2 regions of the Curtobacterium sp. 22159 genome follow, and region 1 is predicted to be linked to the other one. Evidence: predicted binding sites of a transcription regulator. Region 1 holds the regulator's gene; the other holds the start of a gene.

What was found. Region 1 encodes HrcA, which represses chaperone genes, less so after heat shock. Its sites were predicted from a motif close to TTNGCACTCGNNNNNNNCGAGTGCNAA; they were not measured.
Region 2: the regulator HrcA is predicted to act here: its motif matches at 2,480-2,506, upstream of ACTJKO_RS11925 (Hsp20/alpha crystallin family protein).

Annotation. Positions count from the first base shown of each region.
Region 1 covers NZ_JBQEPN010000008.1:13,293-22,530, reverse strand. Annotated here, with positions in the region: gene ACTJKO_RS10650 (16S rRNA (uracil(1498)-N(3))-methyltransferase) at 1-737, opposite strand, end outside; gene dnaJ (molecular chaperone DnaJ) at 737-1,846, opposite strand; gene hrcA (heat-inducible transcriptional repressor HrcA) at 1,975-2,991, opposite strand; gene ACTJKO_RS10635 (DUF4870 domain-containing protein) at 3,099-3,488, shown strand; gene hemW (radical SAM family heme chaperone HemW) at 3,505-4,722, opposite strand; gene ACTJKO_RS10625 (HAD family hydrolase) at 4,751-5,449, shown strand; gene ACTJKO_RS10620 (DUF1990 family protein) at 5,446-6,093, opposite strand; gene ACTJKO_RS10615 (hypothetical protein) at 6,216-6,701, shown strand; gene lepA (translation elongation factor 4) at 6,705-8,552, opposite strand; gene rpsT (30S ribosomal protein S20) at 8,773-9,033, shown strand; gene holA (DNA polymerase III subunit delta) at 9,222-9,238, opposite strand, start outside.
Region 2 covers NZ_JBQEPN010000009.1:105,367-114,604, forward strand. Annotated here, with positions in the region: gene ACTJKO_RS11910 (SDR family oxidoreductase) at 1-657, shown strand, start outside; gene ACTJKO_RS11915 (manganese catalase family protein) at 689-1,570, shown strand; gene ACTJKO_RS11920 (hypothetical protein) at 1,652-1,972, opposite strand; gene ACTJKO_RS11925 (Hsp20/alpha crystallin family protein) at 1,983-2,423, opposite strand; gene ACTJKO_RS11930 (NYN domain-containing protein) at 2,643-3,380, shown strand; gene ACTJKO_RS11935 (MFS transporter) at 3,434-4,642, opposite strand; gene ACTJKO_RS11940 (ArsR/SmtB family transcription factor) at 4,698-5,012, shown strand; gene ACTJKO_RS11945 (hypothetical protein) at 5,178-5,360, shown strand; gene ACTJKO_RS11950 (MarR family winged helix-turn-helix transcriptional regulator) at 5,411-5,968, shown strand; gene ACTJKO_RS11955 (TetR/AcrR family transcriptional regulator) at 6,037-6,648, shown strand; gene ACTJKO_RS11960 (NAD(P)-dependent oxidoreductase) at 6,684-7,604, shown strand; gene ACTJKO_RS11965 (Gfo/Idh/MocA family protein) at 7,700-8,803, opposite strand; gene ACTJKO_RS11970 (sugar phosphate isomerase/epimerase family protein) at 8,800-9,238, opposite strand, start outside.

The sequences.
Region 1 (9,238 bases):
CAGCGTCCGAGGCGCGTCTGGAGGACCGCGAGCGCAGCCGGGCCCGCGGTCGAGGTCCGGAGCACGGTGTCGCCGAGCCGCACCCGTACCGCTCCCGCGGCGACGAGCCGGTCGAACTCGGACGGGTCGATGCCGCCCTCGGGCCCGACGACGAGCACGATCTCGTCGACGTCGGCCGCCGGTGCCCACTCGGACAACCGCACGTCGCCGACCGGGTCCAGCACGAGCACGGCACGCGGACCACCCGCTCCCGCGGCGGCCAGCTGGGCGGTGGTGACGGGCTCGTCGACCACGGGCACCCGCGAGCGGATCGCCTGCTTCGACGCCTCGTGCGCGATCGACGCCCACCGCGCGCGGCCCTTGTCGACCTTCGCGCCCTCCCACCGGGAGACGCTGCGCGCCGCGGACCAGGGGACGACGCGGTCGACGCCGATCTCCGTCGCCGCCTGCACCGCCATCTCGTCGCGCCCGCCCTTCGCGAGCGCCTGCACGAGGGTGAGCGAGGGCGACGGTGGTTCGTCGACGGTCACGGACGACACCGACAGTGTGAGCGTGTCTCGACCGAGGGACGTGACGGCGCCGGTCACCACCGTGCCCCGACCGTCGCCGAGCCGCAGGGTCTCCCCCACGCGGACCCGGGCGACGGACACCGCGTGGCGCCCCTCCGCCCCGTCGAGCGGGACCGTGTCGCCGACCGCGACGCCGTCGAGCGACCCGACGAGGTAGAGCGAGGCCATCAGAAGTTGAAGAACCGGTCGCGGAGCTTGCCGAACATGCCCTGCTGGAAGCGGGCGAGCTGCGGCTTGGCGGCCTTGTGCGACTTCGCGAGCTGTTCGACGAGCTGGCGTTCCTTGTGCGACAGCTTCGTGGGCGTCACCACCTGCACGCCGACCCGCAGGTCACCGCGACCGTTCCCGCGGAGCTTCGTGACGCCACGGTCCTTGATCACGAGGACGTCCGCGCTCTGCACGCCCGGGCGGATCTCGAGGTCGACGGGCCCGTCGAGCCCGTCGATCGTCGCCGTGGTGCCCAGGATGGCATCGGTCATCTGCACCTCGAGCGTGGCGAGGAGGTCGTCCCCGTCGCGGCTGAACACGTCGTGGTGACGGACCCGGATCTCGAGGTAGAGGTCGCCCGAGGGGCCGCCGGCCGGTCCGACCTCGCCCTGGCCGGGCATCTGCAGGCGCAGACCGGTCTCGACGCCGGCGGGGACGTCGACCGGCACGGTGCGCCGGGCACGCACGCGTCCCTGCCCCTGGCACGTCGGGCAGGGGTTCGGGATGACCGTTCCGTAGCCGCGGCAGGTGCCGCACGGTGCGCTGGTCACGACGTTGCCGAGCAGCGACCGGACCTGCCGCTGGATGTGCCCGGTGCCGCCGCAGATGTCGCACGTCTGCGGGTGGGTGCCGGGCGCGGCGCACGATCCGCCGCACGTCTCGCACAGGACGGCGGTGTCGACCTCGACGTCCTTGTGGGTGCCGAAGACGACCTCGTCGAGGTCGACGTCGATCCGGAGCAGGGCGTCCTGACCGCGCTCGGCACGGCTCCGGGGCCCGTTGCCGCGGCCACCACCGCCCCCGCCGCCGAAGAACGCGTCGAAGATGTCGCTGAACCCGCCGGCGCCGCCGAACGGGCTGTCGGCCTGCGGGCCCGCGTCGTACCGGCGTCGCTGTTCGGGGTCGCTCAGCACGTCGTACGCGTGCGTCACCTCCTTGAAGCGCTCTGCCGCTTCCGGGCTCGGGTTCACGTCCGGGTGCAGTTCGCGCGCCAGACGGCGGTACGCCTTCTTGATGTCGGCATCGGAGGCGTCCGGCTGGACGCCGAGGACGTCGTAGTGGTCTGCCACGTATCCCTCAGTCGGTTTCGGTTCGGTCGGTCCGGAGCGGCGGTCGCCGTGGTCCGGGTGGTCGTCGGTGGGCCTGGAGGCGCGGATCGCCCGCTCGGGTCGACCCGCTCAGGCGTGCGGGGCCGGGATCAATGTTCGCCCAGGAGTTTGGACAGGTACCGGGCGACGGCGCGCACGGCGGCCATGTTCGTGCCGTAGTCCATGCGGGTCGGCCCGAGCACCCCGAGCCGGGCGACCTCGCCGCCGGCCAGGTAGCCGCCGGCGACGATGCTGGTCGCGTCGAGCCCGTACTCGGCGTTCTCCACACCGATGCGGGCCGCGACGCCGTCGTCGATCTGCATCTCGCCGAACAGCCGGAGCAGGGTGACCTGTTCCTCGATCGCCTCGAGCACGGGGAAGAGGCCGCCGGAGAAGTCCTGTTCGCTCTTCGCGAGGTTCGCCGCGCCGGCCATCACGAGGCGGTCCTGCCGGTTCGCCGCGAGCTGTTCGATGAGCGTGGCCACGACCACGCCGGCGAGCGGCTGGGCGTCGGGGCGGATCTGCTGCGGGACGGCCCGGAGCGCCGGTGCGACGTCCTGCAGCAGGAGCCCGACGGTGGCACCGTTCACCACGGCCCGGAGTTCGGTGAGCCCCGCTTCGTCGAGGACCACGTCGGTCTCGACGACCCGCTGCTCGACCCGCGCGGTGTCCGTGATGAGCACCACCATGAGCCGGTTGTCGCCGAGGCGCACGAGCTCGATGTGCTGCACCCGGGCGCGGACCATCGACGGGTACTGCACGAGCGCGACCTGGTTGGTGAGCTGGCTGAGCAGCCGGACCGTGCGGCCGAGGACCTCGTCGAGGTCGTTCGGCGCCCCGAGGAACGTCTCGATGGCGTGCCGCTGTGCGCTCGAGAGCGGGCGCGCGCCGGCCAGGTGGTCGACGAACACCCGGTACCCCTTGTCGGTGGGGACCCGGCCGGACGATGTGTGCGGTGCCGCGATGAGCTGTTCGTCCTCGAGCTGCGCCATGTCGTTGCGGATCGTCGCGGCGCTGACCCCGAAGGCGTGCCGCTCCACGATCGTCTTCGAGCCCACCGGTTCGCGGGAGGCGACGTAGTCCCGCACGATGGCCTTGAGGACCTCGACGCTGCGTTCGCTGACCACCCGGACCCCTTCCACTCGTTCTGGCACTCGGACGTGTCGACTGCTGATCCTACGCCCGACCGCCGACGGACCGGGACTTCTCCACAGCCTGCCGATACGCTGCCCGCATGACCTACGGACAGCAGCCCGGCGGCCCGCAGTACCCCGCCGGGTACACCCCGCCGCAGCCGATGACCCCCGAGGACCAGCGCCTCTGGGCCACGCTCACCCACATCGGCGGCATCTTCTTCAACTTCGTGGCGCCGCTCGTCGCCTACCTCGTGCTGCGCGACCGTGGGCAGTTCATCCGCGAGCACACCCGTGCGGCCCTCAACTTCCACATCACGATGGGGATCGCCTACGTCGTCGCGGGCTTGCTGACCATCGTCCTGATCGGCGCGCTGCTCCTCCCGGTGATCGGCATCCTCACCGTGGTCTTCGGGATCATGGCCGCCGTCGCCGCGAACCGCGGGCAGTTCTACCGCTACCCGCTCTCGATCGAGTTCATCAAGCAGTAGCCGCCGGGCCGCCTGCTCAGTCGAGCAGCTCGCGCACGACCGCGTCGGCGAGCAGACGCCCCTGCAGGGTCAACTCGATGCGCCCCCGCACCGCGGCCGCCCCGTCCACGAGTCCGCGTGCGATGAGGCCGGCGACCCGGCCCCGCGCCTCCTGGCGGAGCTCCGAGGTCGCGAGCTCGCCACGCACCCTCGCCGCGAGCAGCACGCGTTCGACGTAGCGGGTCTCGTCGTCGAGGGACTCTCGGCCGGCGGCCGGCGACTCCCCCTGCAGCACCCGGTTCGCGTAGGCGGCCGGGTGCTTCACGTTCCACCAGCGGGTGCCCGCGACGGCCGAGTGCGCGCCCGGGCCGACCCCCCACCAGTCGTGCCCCTTCCAGTAGGAGAGGTTGTGCCGACTGGCGTGCTGCTCGCCGCGCGCCCAGTTCGAGACCTCGTACCAGGAGTACCCGGCGTCACCGAGCACCTGGTCCGCGAGCTCGTACATGTCGGCGGCGAGGTCGTCGTCCGGCGCGGGCAGTTCGCCGCGGGCGACCTGCCGGCCCATCGCCGTGCCCTCCTCGACGATGAGCGAGTACGCCGACACGTGGTCCGGCTCGCAAGCGAGGGCAGCGTCGAGCGACGTGCGCCAGTCGTCGAGGGACTCCCCCGGCGTGGAGTAGATGAGGTCCAGCGAGACGTCCAGGCCCTGCTGCTTCGCGAGGTCCACGACGAGCGGGACCCGCTCGGGGTCGTGCGTGCGGTCCAGCGTCGCGAGGACGTGCGGCACCGCGGACTGCATGCCGTAGCTCACGCGGGTGAACCCGCCGTCGCGGAGGGTCGCCAGCGAGGTCTCGTCGACCGAGTCGGGGTTCGCCTCCGTCGTGACCTCGGCACCGGGCACGATCCCCCACGTGTCGTCGATCGCGCGCAGGATCATCGCGAGATCCGATGCCGGGAGCATCGTCGGGGTGCCCCCGCCGAAGAACACGGTCGAGACCGGCCGCCGCGGCACCCCGGAGTGGTCGAGCACCGACGCCGCCCACGCGATCTCGCGGACCGCGTGCCCGGCGTAGTCGTCACGCCGCACCCCGCGCAGCTCGGACGCGGTGTACGTGTTGAAGTCGCAGTAGCCGCAGCGGACCCGGCAGAACGGCACGTGCACGTAGACGCCGAACGGCACCTCGCCCGCTCCTGTCACCGGCGAGATCAGCCCGTCCGCGGGGGCGGGATCGGCGATCGGGAGAGCACTCGGCATGGACTCCATTGTCCGTCATGATGGAGGCATGGAGCACCACAGCGTCCCCACCACCGTGCTCTGGGACATCGACGGCACCCTCGTGATGAACGCCTCGTCGCCGGGCAACCTCTACCACCTGGCGCTCGAACGCGCGGTCGGGCGGGACCTGGTGCTGCGGGTCGGACACCAGCACGGCCGGACCGACGCCGGCCTCATCGCCGAACACGTCCGCGCGCACGACCTCGACGACGACCTCATTCCGACGGTCAGCGGGCACCTGCGCGACCTCACCGAGGAACGCCACCGCTCCGGCGACCACCGCACTCCCGCGCCCGGGGCCGCGGCGCTCGTCGCCCGGTTCGCAGCACTCGGCTGGCGCAACGGACTGCTGACCGGCAACTCCGCGTACCGTGCCCGGGTGAAGCTGCAGGGTGCGGGGTTCGACGTCGACGCGTTCGACTGGGCGCACTCGTTCTTCGGTGACACCGAGGTCGAGCGGGCCGGGGTGACCGCGCGCGCCGCCGAGGCCCTCGCGGGCACACGGGCGATCATCGTCGGGGACACCCCGCGCGACGGCGAGGCCGCCGACGCCGTCGGCATCCCGTTCCTCGCGGTCGCGACCGGCGTCTACGACGTCGCCGCGCTGCGGGCGACCAGCGCGGTGACCGTCGCGCGGAACTGCGTCGACGACGCACAGCTCATCGAGGACGCGATCGCGGCGCTGCCGCCCCTCCGCAGCGCTTAGTCGCCGCGGAGGGCGGCCAGGTACTTCTCCGCCATCACCTTCTGCTGCCGACGCAGCAGCGGTGCGACGAACCGCCACTTCCGGCTGGACGGCTGCGAGAACTGCCGGATCTGCAGCCACACGGACCCGTCCGGCGTCCGCTCGACCACGAACGACTCCTCGCCCGAGAGCGGGTGCCCCTCGAGCGTGCCGTACGCGAACCCCTTGCGGTCGGTCTCGTCGATGATCGACACGACCCGGACCGGCGCCTGCACCGTCTGCCCGAACGCGTGCATGGTGAGCGTCGCCGTCGTCCCCGCCGTCAGCAGCGGCGTGCCGTCCGGCGCGAACTTCTCGACGCGGGGCGTCCCGATCGACGCCGGCGCGATCGGCACACCGGCGTCGTCGAACGTCACCGGGTTGTAGCGCACCTCGTCGTCGTCGGGCTGGTCCTCGACGTGCACCCGGATGCCGCTGCGCTCCTGGATCTGCCACGTGAGCGCCTGCGTGACCGCGGTCTCGAAGCGCTGGTCGCCGTGACCGATCCGGGAGCGCGACTCGGACGGGACGAAGCCCTCCGGCGGGTACGTCATGAGGTCCGGCGCCTGGGTCGCACCCACGGCTCCGTACGTCAGGGCGGTCCGGTAGCTGCCGCGGGTGCTCATGGCGCCCATGCTACTTGTGGGGTCCGGCACGACACGAACCAGCGTCGGTCGGCCGGGCCCACGATCCGCGCACCCCGAACGGGAGGCCCGACACACGTCCGCCGCGCCCCTATCGTTGGTCCGTGCCACGCCCCACCCCCGCACTCCGGCAGACCGTCGACCGCACGACGGCGGCGTTCGCCGTGCTCACCGTCGCCGCGTTCGGGCTGGCCGCGACGGCCCGCGCCGCCGTCACGTGGGCGACGGCCGGCACCGGCGCGCCGGTCCGGTACCGGTCCGTGCCGCCCGCGGTCTCGGGCACGTTCGACGCGGCCGACGCCGTCGCCGCGATCGCCGCGTGTGCTGCGGGCGCCGGGGTGCTCCTCCTCGCAGCGACGCTCGTGCTCGCGGTGCGCCGACACCGGGCGCCCGGCCTGCCCTACGTCCTCGCGTCCGCGACGCTGGCCATGGTGGTCGGGGCGGTGGTGGCCGGGTCCGCCGCGGGGGTGCAGCGCGACGCCGAGGCGGCCACCGGACTCGTCATCCTGCGGACCGCGCTCGCAGGACTGGCCGCGGCGAGCCTCCCGGCACTCGTCCTGGCGGCCGCGCGCGCCCGGTCGACGCGCTGACCGCTACTTCTTCTTCTCTTCGACGTCACCGGAGAGCGCAGCGATGAAGGCTTCCTGCGGGACCTCGACGCGACCGACCATCTTCATGCGCTTCTTGCCCTCCTTCTGCTTCTCGAGGAGCTTGCGCTTGCGGGTGATGTCACCGCCGTAGCACTTCGCGAGGACGTCCTTGCGCATCGCGCGGATGTTCTCGCGCGCGATGATGCGCGCGCCGATGGCCGCCTGGATCGGGACCTCGAACTGCTGCCGCGGGATGAGCTTCCGGAGGCGCTCGGCCATCATCGTGCCGTACGCGTAGGCCTTGTCGCGGTGCACGATCGCGCTGAACGCGTCGACCTGGTCGCCCTGCAGGAGGATGTCGACCTTCACGAGGTCGGCCGCCTGGTCGCCCGAGGGTTCGTAGTCGAGCGAGGCGTACCCCTGCGTCTTGCTCTTCAGCTGGTCGAAGAAGTCGAAGACGATCTCGCCGAGCGGGATCTGGTAGCGCAGCTCGACGCGGTCCTCGCCGAGGTACTCCATGCCGAGCAGCGAACCGCGACGCGACTGGCAGAGCTCCATGATGGCGCCGACGTAGTCCTTCGGCGCGAGGATCGCCGCGCGCACCATCGGCTCACGGACCTCGACGATGCGGCCGGACGGGAACTCGGACGGGTTCGTCACCTCGACCGTGGCGCCGTCCTCGGTGGTGACGTCGTAGATCACGCTCGGGGCGGTGGTGATGAGGTCGAGCCCGAACTCGCGCGAGAGCCGCTCGGTGATGATCTCGAGGTGGAGCAGGCCGAGGAACCCGCAGCGGAACCCGAACCCGAGCGCGACGGAGGTCTCCGGCTCGTAGACCAGGGCGGCGTCCGACAGCTTGAGCTTGTCGAGCGCCTCACGCAGGTCGGGGTAGTCGGAGCCGTCGATCGGGTACAGACCGGAGAAGACCATCGGCTTCGGGTCCGTGTAGCCCGGCAGCGCGTCCGTCGCGGGTTTCTGCGCGTTCGTGACCGTGTCGCCGACCTTCGACTGGCGCACGTCCTTCACGCCCGTGATGAGGTAGCCCACCTCACCGACGCTGAGGCCCTTCGTCGGCTTCGGCTCCGGCGACGACACCCCGATCTCGAGGATCTCGTGTGTCGTCTTCGTCGACATCATCTGGACCTTCTCGCGCGGTTTGATGGTGCCGTCCACCATCCGCACGTACGTCACGACTCCCCGGTAGCTGTCGTAGACCGAGTCGAAGATCATTGCGCGGGGCTCGGCCTCGACGTCACCGACCGGCGCCGGCACCGTCCGCACGACGCGGTCCAGGAGCTCCGGCACGCCGACACCCGTCTTGCCCGAGACGCGCAGCACGTCGTCCGGCGAACCACCGATCAGCTGGGCGAGCTCCGCCGCGTACTTCTCGGGCTCGGCCGCGGGCAGGTCGATCTTGTTGAGGACCGGGATGATCTCGAGGTCGTTCTCCAGCGCCAGGTAGAGGTTCGCCAGCGTCTGCGCCTCGATCCCCTGCGCGGCGTCCACGAGCAGGATCGCGCCCTCGCACGCGGCGAGGGAGCGGGACACCTCGTAGGAGAAGTCGACGTGGCCCGGCGTGTCGATCATGTTGAGCGCGAAGGTCTCGCCGTCGAGCTCCCACGGCATGCGGACGGCCTGCGACTTGATCGTGATGCCGCGTTCGCGCTCGATGTCCATGCGGTCGAGGTACTGCGCACGCATCGCGCGGTCCTCGACGATGCCGGTGATCTGCAGCATGCGGTCGGCCAGCGTGGACTTGCCGTGGTCGATGTGCGCGATGATGCAGAAGTTGCGGATCGCGTCGGCCGGGGTCGAGGCGGGCTCGAGCGGGGCGGATGCTTGTGGGCTCACGGTTCCTCGGGGTGGGTCGGACGGTCCGACGATTCTCCCACGGATGCCGGCGGCCGGCGTCGCCCCGCGCGGAGCCGGTCCTTTGGCGGAGTCGCTCCGGGCTGGTAGTGTTGGTGGCTGGCTTCCGCGTTCCCCGCCCACGGGTGGAACGCGATGCGACCAAGGGCCCCTCTACCCAGCGGTCGCGACCACCCGTAGAGACGATCAAGGAGCAACACGCATGGCGAACATCAAGTCGCAGATGAAGCGCATCAAGACCAACCTGAAGGCCCAGGAGCGCAACAAGGCCTACCGCTCGGAGCTCAAGACGGTCATCCGTCACACCAACGAGGCCGTCGTCGCCGGCGACAAGGACAAGGCCACCGCGGCTCTCGCCCTCGCGTCGAAGAAGCTCGACAAGGCCGTGAGCAAGGGCGTCATCCACAAGAACCAGGCCGCGAACCGCAAGTCGGCCATCGCGAAGAAGGTCGCCGCGCTCTGACGCACTGATCTCGATCGAAGGCCCCGCACCGATGGTGCGGGGCCTTCGTCGTTTGGTGCGGGGCCTTCGTCGTTGCCGGACTCGGCGCGGGCGGGGCGCGGCGCGGCGCGGGGCGCGGCGCGGGCGGGGCGCGGCGCGGCGCGGGCGGGGCAGCGCCGGTGGAGTCGGGCCGGCGGGGCGCGCCTGGGTCAGCGGGACTCGCCGC
Region 2 (9,238 bases), on a different contig from region 1:
GTCCTCATCAGCTACCTCCCAGAGGAGGAGGACGACGCGCAGGACACGAAGCGCTGGATCGAGGAGGCCGGCCGGAAGGCGGTCCTGCTCCCCGGCGACGTCAGTGACCCGGCCTACTGCCGGAACGTGATCCAGACCGCCGTCGACGAACTCGGCGGACTGGACGTCCTCGTGAACAACGCGGCCTACCAGATGACGCACGAGACGCTCGAGGAGATCAGCGACGAGGAGTGGGACCACACCCTCGCGACGAACCTCAGCGCCTACTTCCACCTCGTGAAGGCCGCGCTGCCGCACCTCGGCCCGGGGTCGTCGATCATCGGGTCGAGCTCGGTGAACTCCGACAACCCGAAGCCCGACCTGGCGCCGTACGACGTCACGAAGGCGGGCGTCGCGAACCTCTCCGCAGCGCTCGCACAGCTGCTGGGCTCGCGGGGCATCCGGGTGAACAGCGTCGCGCCCGGGCCGATCTGGACACCCCTCATCCCGTCCACCATGCCGCCGGAGGAGGTCGAGCAGTTCGGCAAGCAGTCGCCGCTCGGACGCCCCGGGCAGCCGGCGGAACTCGCTCCCGTCTACGTCCTGCTCGCCAGCGACGACGGCAGCTACGTCTCCGGGGCGCGCGTCGCCGTGACCGGCGGCACCCCGATCCTCTGACCGAACGACCGAACCGAAACAGGAGAACGATTTGTACTTCCACAAGCAAGAGCTCCAGTTCAAGTCCACGCCCGACAAGCCCGACGCCGTCTACGCGCGGAAGCTGCAGGAGGTGCTCGGCGGTCAGTACGGTGAGATCTCCGTCGCCTTGCAGTACCAGTTCCAGGCGTGGAACATGCACATGCCCGGCAAGTACCGCGACCTCGTCTTCGGCATCGGCGCCGAGGAGATGGGGCACGTCGAGATGCTCGCGACGATGATCGCGCAGCTGCTCGAGAAGTCGCCGCTCGGCATCACCGAGGACGCGGTGCAGGACGACCCCACGGTCGCGGCCATCGTCGGCGGAACGGACGTGCAGCACGCCATCGTCGCCGGCGCCGGAGCGCGACCCGTCGACAGCAACGGGAACCCCTGGCAGGGCTCGTACATCACCGCCAGCGGCAACCTGCTCGCCGACTTCACGGCGAACGAGAACGCCGAGATGCAGGGACGTGTCCAGGCTGCGCGGCTCTACCACATGACGGACGACCACGGCGTGCGGGACCTGCTCGGCTTCCTCATCGCCCGTGACACCATGCACCAGAACATGTGGGCGTCGGCGGCTGCCGAACTCCGCGAGGCGGGGATCGAGGACTTCCCGGTGCCGAACAAGTTCCCGGAGTCGAAGCAGGCGAACGAGGTCGCGTACCAGTACCTCAACTTCTCCGACGGCGCGGAGGCCGGCAACGGCCCCTGGGCGAGCGGCCCCTCGTTCGACGGCAAGGGCGAGTACTCGTACCACGACGGCCCCACCACCTCGGTGCCGATGCCGCCGCCCACCCACCCGGACTCGCGCTTCTACGGCACCACCGAGCTGCCGAACATCGTCGAGAAGACCGCGGGCGTGGTGCAGGACAAGCTCAACAAGGAGTGACCGCACGACGACGGCGGGCGGTCGGACCTCGGTCCGGCCGCCCGCCGTCGTGTGTGTCTCCGGTGTGGGTACCGCTGGGCGTCAGCGCCCGGACCCGACGAGTTCGCGATCGTCGTCCGACGGGTCACGGTCCGGCTCCTGGTGGTCCACGTGGAACAACCCGGAGTACGCCCGCACCGCGCTCCACCCTGCGACCACCGCGATGGTGCCGACGACGCTCGACACCCACGGCAGGGCGAGCGAGTGCTCCCACGCGCCGGGCACGGTGACCCACGCGAGGAACGTCCCCGTCAACCCGCCGGTGAGCCCGAGGAGCATCGCGATCTGCCGGTCGAGGCTCGTCAGGGTGAGCGCGACCGTCACGGCGATGACCGCTGCGAGGGCGTTGAGGATCTCGAACAACGGCGAGCTCCTAGTCCCCGCCGTTGCCCGCGCCGACCGCCAGCTGCTCCTGGCCGCCGTTCACCGAGACCGCGATCTTCCGCGGCTTCGCGGACTCCTTGACCGGGATGGTGATGCTGAGCACGCCGTTGTCGTAGCCGGCCGTGATGCGCTCGGCGTCGAGCCCGTCGCCGAGCGTGAGCTGCCGGACGAACGTGCCGGGCTGCCGCTCACGCGTGATCCACTGCGAGCCCTCGGGGGCGCCGAGGGTGCGCTCCGCCCGGATGGTCAGGACCGAGCCGTCCACGTCGATGTCGACCGAGCCCGGGTCGATGCCCGGCAGGTCGACGTCGAGGACGTAGTGGTCGCCGGTGCGGTACAGGTCCATCGGCATCGAACGGGGTCCGGCGGAGCCGAGCAGGGAGCCGGCGAGACGGTCCAGCTCGCGGAACGGGTCGAAGTTCATCGTCATCGGAATCAACTCCTTCGTGTCTGTCATTGAGTCCCCTCGACTCAACTGTCTTCGTTTTAGCACTCGACCCTCAGGAGTGCCAAAAGATCGCTCGGAATCCGCTCGGAACCGGGCTCGGGCGACGGCGGTCAGTCCTCCCCAGTGGGTGGGGACGGAGTCGGTTCTGACAGCGACGCATCAAAGGGACGGCCCGCGCTCTGGCGCCGCTACGGTCTGGCCATGCGGGTCGGGGTCTACATCGACGGGTTCAATCTCTACTACGGAGCACGCAGCATCTGCGGGCGGTCCACTCCAGGCTGGCGATGGTTGGACCTCCGCGCACTGTCCGAGCGCGTACTCGCCGGGCCGGGTGCCTGCTGGGTCGACGACCCCGAAGTCGAACGCGTGGTGTACTGCACGGCGCGGGTGAACGGTGCGGACAACGTGGGCGGACAGCGAGACCAGGACACCTACCTCCGCGCACTGCACCGGCACGGGGCCGTCGACGAGGCCGCCATGGGCCAGTACGTGTCTCGCGTCGCGACCGCACCCTTGGCGACACCGGACCGGCGGGGACGCCCGCAACTCGCGCGCGCGAGCTGGCCGCTCCAGGTCCGTGACGACGAGGGCGTCGACGTGCCCGGGGCGACCTTCATGGCTTCGGTGGCACGTCGCGAGGAGAAGGGGTCAGACGTGAACGTCGCTTCGCACCTGCTCATCGACGTCCTGACGGGACGTGTTGACGCAGCGATCGTCATGAGCAACGACAGCGACCTCGAGTTCCCGATCCGGTTCGCTCGGGGGCACGTGCCGCTCGGACTCGTGAATCCGACGCCGGGGTACCCGGCGGGGAAGCTGAGCGGCGATCCCGGCGACGGGGTCGGAGGTCACTGGTGGTACCGGCTCAACGCGACGGACCTCCGTGCAGCGCAGCTACCAGAGCAGATCGACCACATCCGGAGACCCCGCGGCTGGTAGCGTGTACTCATACCGCTCGGCCCCTCTGGGGCCGAGTTTTCTTCTTCCGGCGATCAGTTCGACCGCCGTATGCGAGGGGTCGCAGCGGTGCGGACGCCGACGAGGACCGCGAGTACGGACCCGACCGTCAGGACCGCGCCGGCGACCGGGACGACCACCGGGCCACCCGACGGACCGGACGACAAGGCGGCGGAACCGATCAGCGGCGCGAGGGCGATCCCGACGTACATGGCCGTGGAGTACCAGGACAACGAGATCCCGGCTGCCTCGGGGCGGAGCTCCACGAGGAGGTGCTGCAGCGGCACGACCGCCGCGAACGCCACGACGCCGACGGCGAAGTACGTCAGGGCGGCACCGATCGGGGTGCCGTCCGTGGCGGAGAGCACGGCGAGCACGACCGCCTGCGCCGTCAGCGTCCCCACGAGCACGCGCGTGGTCCCGAGCCGGTCCACCAGGCGGCCGGCGACGAGGTTCCCCACGACGCCGCCCGCTCCGTAGACGAGGAGCAGGACGGCGAGCATGCCCGTGTCGGAGCCGACCGCCCGCGACGTGACCGCAGCGCTGAACAGGTACACGAGGTTGAACGCGGTCGTCAGGAGCACCGATCCGACGAGGGCCGCGCCGACGCCGGGACGCCGGAGGACGCCGAGCCGCTCGGTCATCCCGACCGCGGTACCGCTCGGGACGTTGCGCACGAGCACGAGGATCGCCGCGGCCACCGCGAAGGCGCCCACCGCCAGGACGGCCAGCGGGAGCCGCCATCCGCCGACGCCGGCGAGGGCCGTGCCTGCCGGTGAACCGACGGCCGTGGCGAACGTGAACCCGAGCGCGACCGTGCCGATCGCGCGGCCGCGTCGCTCCGCCGGCACCATGGTCGGCGCCGCGGCGGTGGCCGTCGGGACGAGTGCGGCGCCGCCGACGGCTGCCAGCGCTCGACCGACGTCGAACACGCCGACGCCGGACGCGGCGGCCGCGACGCCGGTGCCGACCCCGATCAGCACGAGGCCGGCCGCCATCAGGTGTGCGCGGTCGACGCGGGCGAGCAGGATCGAGACCGCGGGGGACCCGAGGGCGACGATGACGGCGTAGAGGGTGATGGACAGGCTGACCTGGGACTGGGGCGCCCCGAGCGAGCGGGCGATGTCGGGCAGGACGCCGGCGATGACGAAGGCGTTGGTGCCCACGACGAAGAGTCCGGCCGCGAGCACGCTCAGCCGGACGGTGGCCGAGCCGGAGTCGTACGATGGTTCGACGGATGTCATACGGTCAGCGTACGTCCTCCGTTCGATGATTGTCGAACTGTTTTTCGGAGGACGTGTGCCCGACTACCCCGTGCCGTCGATGGACGAGGTGCAGCTCGTCGACGTGATGCGCGCGCTCGCCGACCCGACGCGGCTCCGCATCGTGCAGATCCTCGCCGACGGGAAGCCTCGACCGAAGGCCGTCGAGCTGTGGGACGTAGACGTCACGAAGGCGACGATGTCGCACCACTTCCGGATCCTCCGCGAGGCCGGACTGACCCGGACGATCGTCGATGGCCGTTCGCACGCCATCCAGCTCCGGCGCGACGAACTCGACGCCCGGTTCCCAGGGCTGGTCGCGGCGGTCACCGGTGGAGGCGCCGGTCACTGAGCCGCCGGCGCCGGGGTGAATTACACGGAAGTAGTTCACGTGCTCGAACTGTTCGATGCGCGAACCGTACAGAACACGAATAGTTCGTTGCGCTGATCGTTCAGTTCGTGAAAGTCTTCTGATCGTCCGCAGGGGACAGCAAGGAAGCAGGAAGGCGGTATCGAAATGCACAGCACGTACACCGGGATGCCGCGACAAGCACGCCTCGGCGGGACGCACACCCGCGTCGGCCTGACCGACCCCGCCGTGATCGACGCGTACGTCGAGCGCCGCATCCAGGACCCGTCGCTGCTGTCGAGCCGCGCCGAGCCGTCCTACGCGGACTTCTTCACCGCACCCGCAGCGTAGGGTCCGGCCCACCCGACCCCGACCTCCAGGCAGAGAGAACACCTGACCAGATGCCGCTGACCGTCGTCCGCCGTGAGCACATGCACCTCTACGCCCGGGAGCCCCGGTCGCGTGCCGCGAAGAGCGCCGTCGACGCGCTCCTCCGGCTGCAGCACGCCGAGGAACAGCAGCTCGAGCAGGCCCGGTCCGAGAGCGGCCTCACCAAGAACGAGTTCCTCGCCGTCCGGTACATGCTCCAGGCGCACCGTGACGGACGTCCGATGGGGCCGAAGGACCTCGCCGTGATGCTCAACGTGTCCAACGCGTCCGTGACGAAGATCGTCGACGGACTCGTGGACAAGGGCGACTTCGTCCGCGCCCCGCACCCGACCGACCGCCGGGCCCAGGTGCTCGAGCCCACGGTGCAGGCAGCGGAGAAGATCGACGCGTCGTACGCCCGCTTCCACGAGGCCGTGGTCGAGGTGATGGACCACCTCTCCACCGAGGAGAACGACGTCCTCGCACGTTGTCTGTCGCAGATCACCGAGGCGCTCGCGGACGGTGCGCCCGTGCCGGTCGACGAGTACACGGTCGATCCGGACGGGATCGCGGAGCCGTACGACTCCTGATCCGACGGCCGGGTGGCGGGGTCGAGCCGCGCCTCCCGGAAAAAACCTTCCAGCGGTAAGTTGGGGGGATGACGCAGCCTGCCGACGACGAAGCGGCCGCACCGCGACGCGGTGGGTACCGGAAGGGTGCCGAGCGTCGGGCGCAGATCCTGGACGAGATGATCCGGATGGTCGCCGACCAGGGGGTGGACGCGTCCTCGCTCCGATCGGTCGCGGAGGCGCTCGGCATCACCCACGCCGCGCTCAGGCACTACTTCCCGAGTCGTGACGAACTGCTGCTCGCCGTCTACCGCGAGCACGAGGTGCGGGAACAGAGCGCTCCGGACCGCATGAAGTCGGCCATCGGGGACATGCGGGAGAGCGCCTCCCGGAACCGGGCGGTCCCAGGGCTCGTGCAGCTCTACACGACGCTCGCGGCCGACGCGGTGCAGGAGGGGCACCCGGCCACGCGGGAGTTCATGCGCGAGCGGTTCACCCGACTCCGAGCGGACCTCGCGACGCTGATCGAGGCGGACCAGGCCGCCGGACGGATCCGGGCGGACCTCGACCCCGCCGACCTCGCGAGCCTCAGCATCGCCGCGTCCGACGGCTTGCAGGTGCAGTGGCTGCTCGACCCGGACGCCGTCGACGGCGAGCGGGTGCTCCGCCTGCTCGAGCAGATCGTCCCTCCCGGCCGCTGACCCCGCCACCGTCAGCGGTCTGCCACACTCCAGGCATGAGCACGGAGCCAGCACCGGACGGCATGGTCCGTCCGCGGATCGGGATCGTCGGTGTCGGCCGCATGGGCTCCGCGGTCCTGCGCCGACTCCTCGGTACCGGGTGGACGGTCGCGGCGCACGACCTGGACCCCGGGCGCGACTCGGAGGTCACCCGGGCGGGAGGCCGGTGGTGTGGCGACCTCGTCGAGCTGGTGCGGTGGGCCGACGTCGTGCTCACCGTCCTGCCCGACGGCGACGTCGTGCGCGACGCACTGACGGGGGAGGTGCTCGCCGCTGCCGGGCCCGGAACGGTCTGGGTCGACCTGACCTCGGGAGCCCCCGACACGACACGGGCCCTCGCGGAGCGTGCCGCCGCGCAGGGGGTGCTGCTGCTCTCGGCGCCGATCGGGGGATCGCCCGACGACGCCCTGCACGGCCGGCTGCAGTTCTTCGCCGGTGGCCCGCCGGAGGCGCTCGTCGCTGCGCGTCCCGTGCTCGAGACGCTCGCCCGCCCGGGTGGGATCCGTGTCGTCGGCGAGGACGCGCCCGCGACGCAGACGGTGAAGCTGCTCGTGAACGCGCTCTGGTTCGCCTCCGCCGTCGCCACCGGCGAAGCGCTCCTCGTCGCACAGGCTGCGGGGATCGAACCCGGGCGGATGCAGGAACTCCTGTCCGGGACGGCCGGGGCGAGTGCTTTCTCCGACGACCACTTCGGCCGGTACCTCGGCGGCGACGACCTCGAGACCTTCGGCATCGACGGTGTCGTCACGGAGCTCCGGAACCTCCGGGCTGCTGCGGGTGACCTCCGCACGCCGGTGCTCGACACGTCCCTCCGACAGCACGAGGACGCCCTCGCGCACTTCGGGCCGGCGCTCGGTGAACTGCTCGGTGTCCGGCTCCTCGAAGAGCAGAACGAGCGGTCGCTCCGCGGCTGCTGACCCGGGCCGTCGTGGCGGAGGTGAGCCGCGCCTCCTGGCTCGTGCACGTGGAAGGGCCGGCCCCGACGGGACCGGCCCTCCCACGAAGTGAGGGACTACGCCGTGAGCACCGCGGCCGACGGATCGAAGTCCTCCGGCAGCGGCGGGATCGCGTCCACCGTCGACGTGATGTCCACCGCGGACCCCGACTCCGCCGCGTCGCGGATCCCCAGGAGCACGTCGAGGACGTGCAGCGCGACCGCACCCGAGGCGCGTTCCGGCCGGTCCTCGGCGATGGCCCGGGCGAGCTCGACGACGCCCGTGCCCCGGCCCCAGGTGGAGCCGACCGCCTCGAGCGTCTCGGGCTCCTCCTGGCCGTACCGCCAGAGCCGGGAGGCGCCCTCGAACGTGTTCGGGTCCGGCAGCGAGATCGTGCCGAGCGTGCCGTTGATCTCGACGAAGCCCATGCGCGGCAGGGCGTGCTGGAACGAGAACGTCGACTGCGCCGACTGGCCGCCGGCGAACTCGATCAGGGCCGCGTGGTGCGTGGGCACCTCGACCGGGAACGTCTCGCCGGCCCGGGGGCCGGAGGCGATGGTGCGGCGGTCGAGGGACTTCGACGACACGGCCTGCACGCGCGAGGCGGTGCCGAAGGCGTGCACGAGCGTCGTCACGTAGTACGGGCCCATGTCGAACAGGGGGCCGGCGCCGGTGGCGAACAGGAAGTCCGGGTTCGGGTGCCACGCCTCGGGTCCGGGGACGTGGAACAGCGTCGTGGCGGTGAGCGGCTCGCCGATGTCACCGCGGGCGATGGCGCGGAGCGCGGTCTGGATGCCCGCACCGAGCACGGTGTCCGGCGCGGTCGCGACGCGGAGCCCCTTGGCCTTCGCGGACGCCAGGACCGCGGCTGCCGAATCGTGGTCGGTCGCGATCGGCTTCTCGCTCCAGACGTGCTTCCCGGCGTCGATGATCTGCTGGTCGACCTCGGCGTGCGCGGCGGGGATCGTCAGGTTGATCACGATCGAGACGTCGTCACGGGCGAGGAGCTCCTCGACCGTGCCCGATGCGCCGACGCCGTACTCCGCCGCCTGGGCAGCGGCGCGGTCGAGCAGCACGTCGGCGACGAAGCGGACCTCGACATCGGCGAACTTCGTCAGGTTCTCGAGGTACTGCGTGGAGATGTTGCCGGCACCGATGATGCCGATCCCGACACGGGTCACTTGTCGTTGTCCCGGAGCCACGCGAGCGACTCGGCGATGCCCTCGAAGACGTCACCCTTGTACGCGTCGAACTCGACGACGCGGATGGCCTGCGGTGCGGCGGCGAGGATCGCGGGGACGTCCACGTCGCCCTGGCCGGCCGGGGTCTGGTTCTCGAACGCACGCTGGAGCGCCTCGGGCACGATGAGCGCGCTCTCGGACGAGGGCAGCGCGGTGCGGATGTCACCGTCGACCTTGCCGTCCTTGACGTGGATCGCGACGACGCGGTCGCCGAGGCTGCGCAGCACGGCGGGGGCATCGGCGCCGCCGACGGTCGCCCAGAAGGTGTCGACCTCGAGGACGGTCTCCGGCGAGAGCTGCGAGACGAAGAGCTCGTAGACGGTCTTCCCGTCGACCTTGTTCGTGAACTCCCACTGGTGGTTGTGGTAGCCGAAC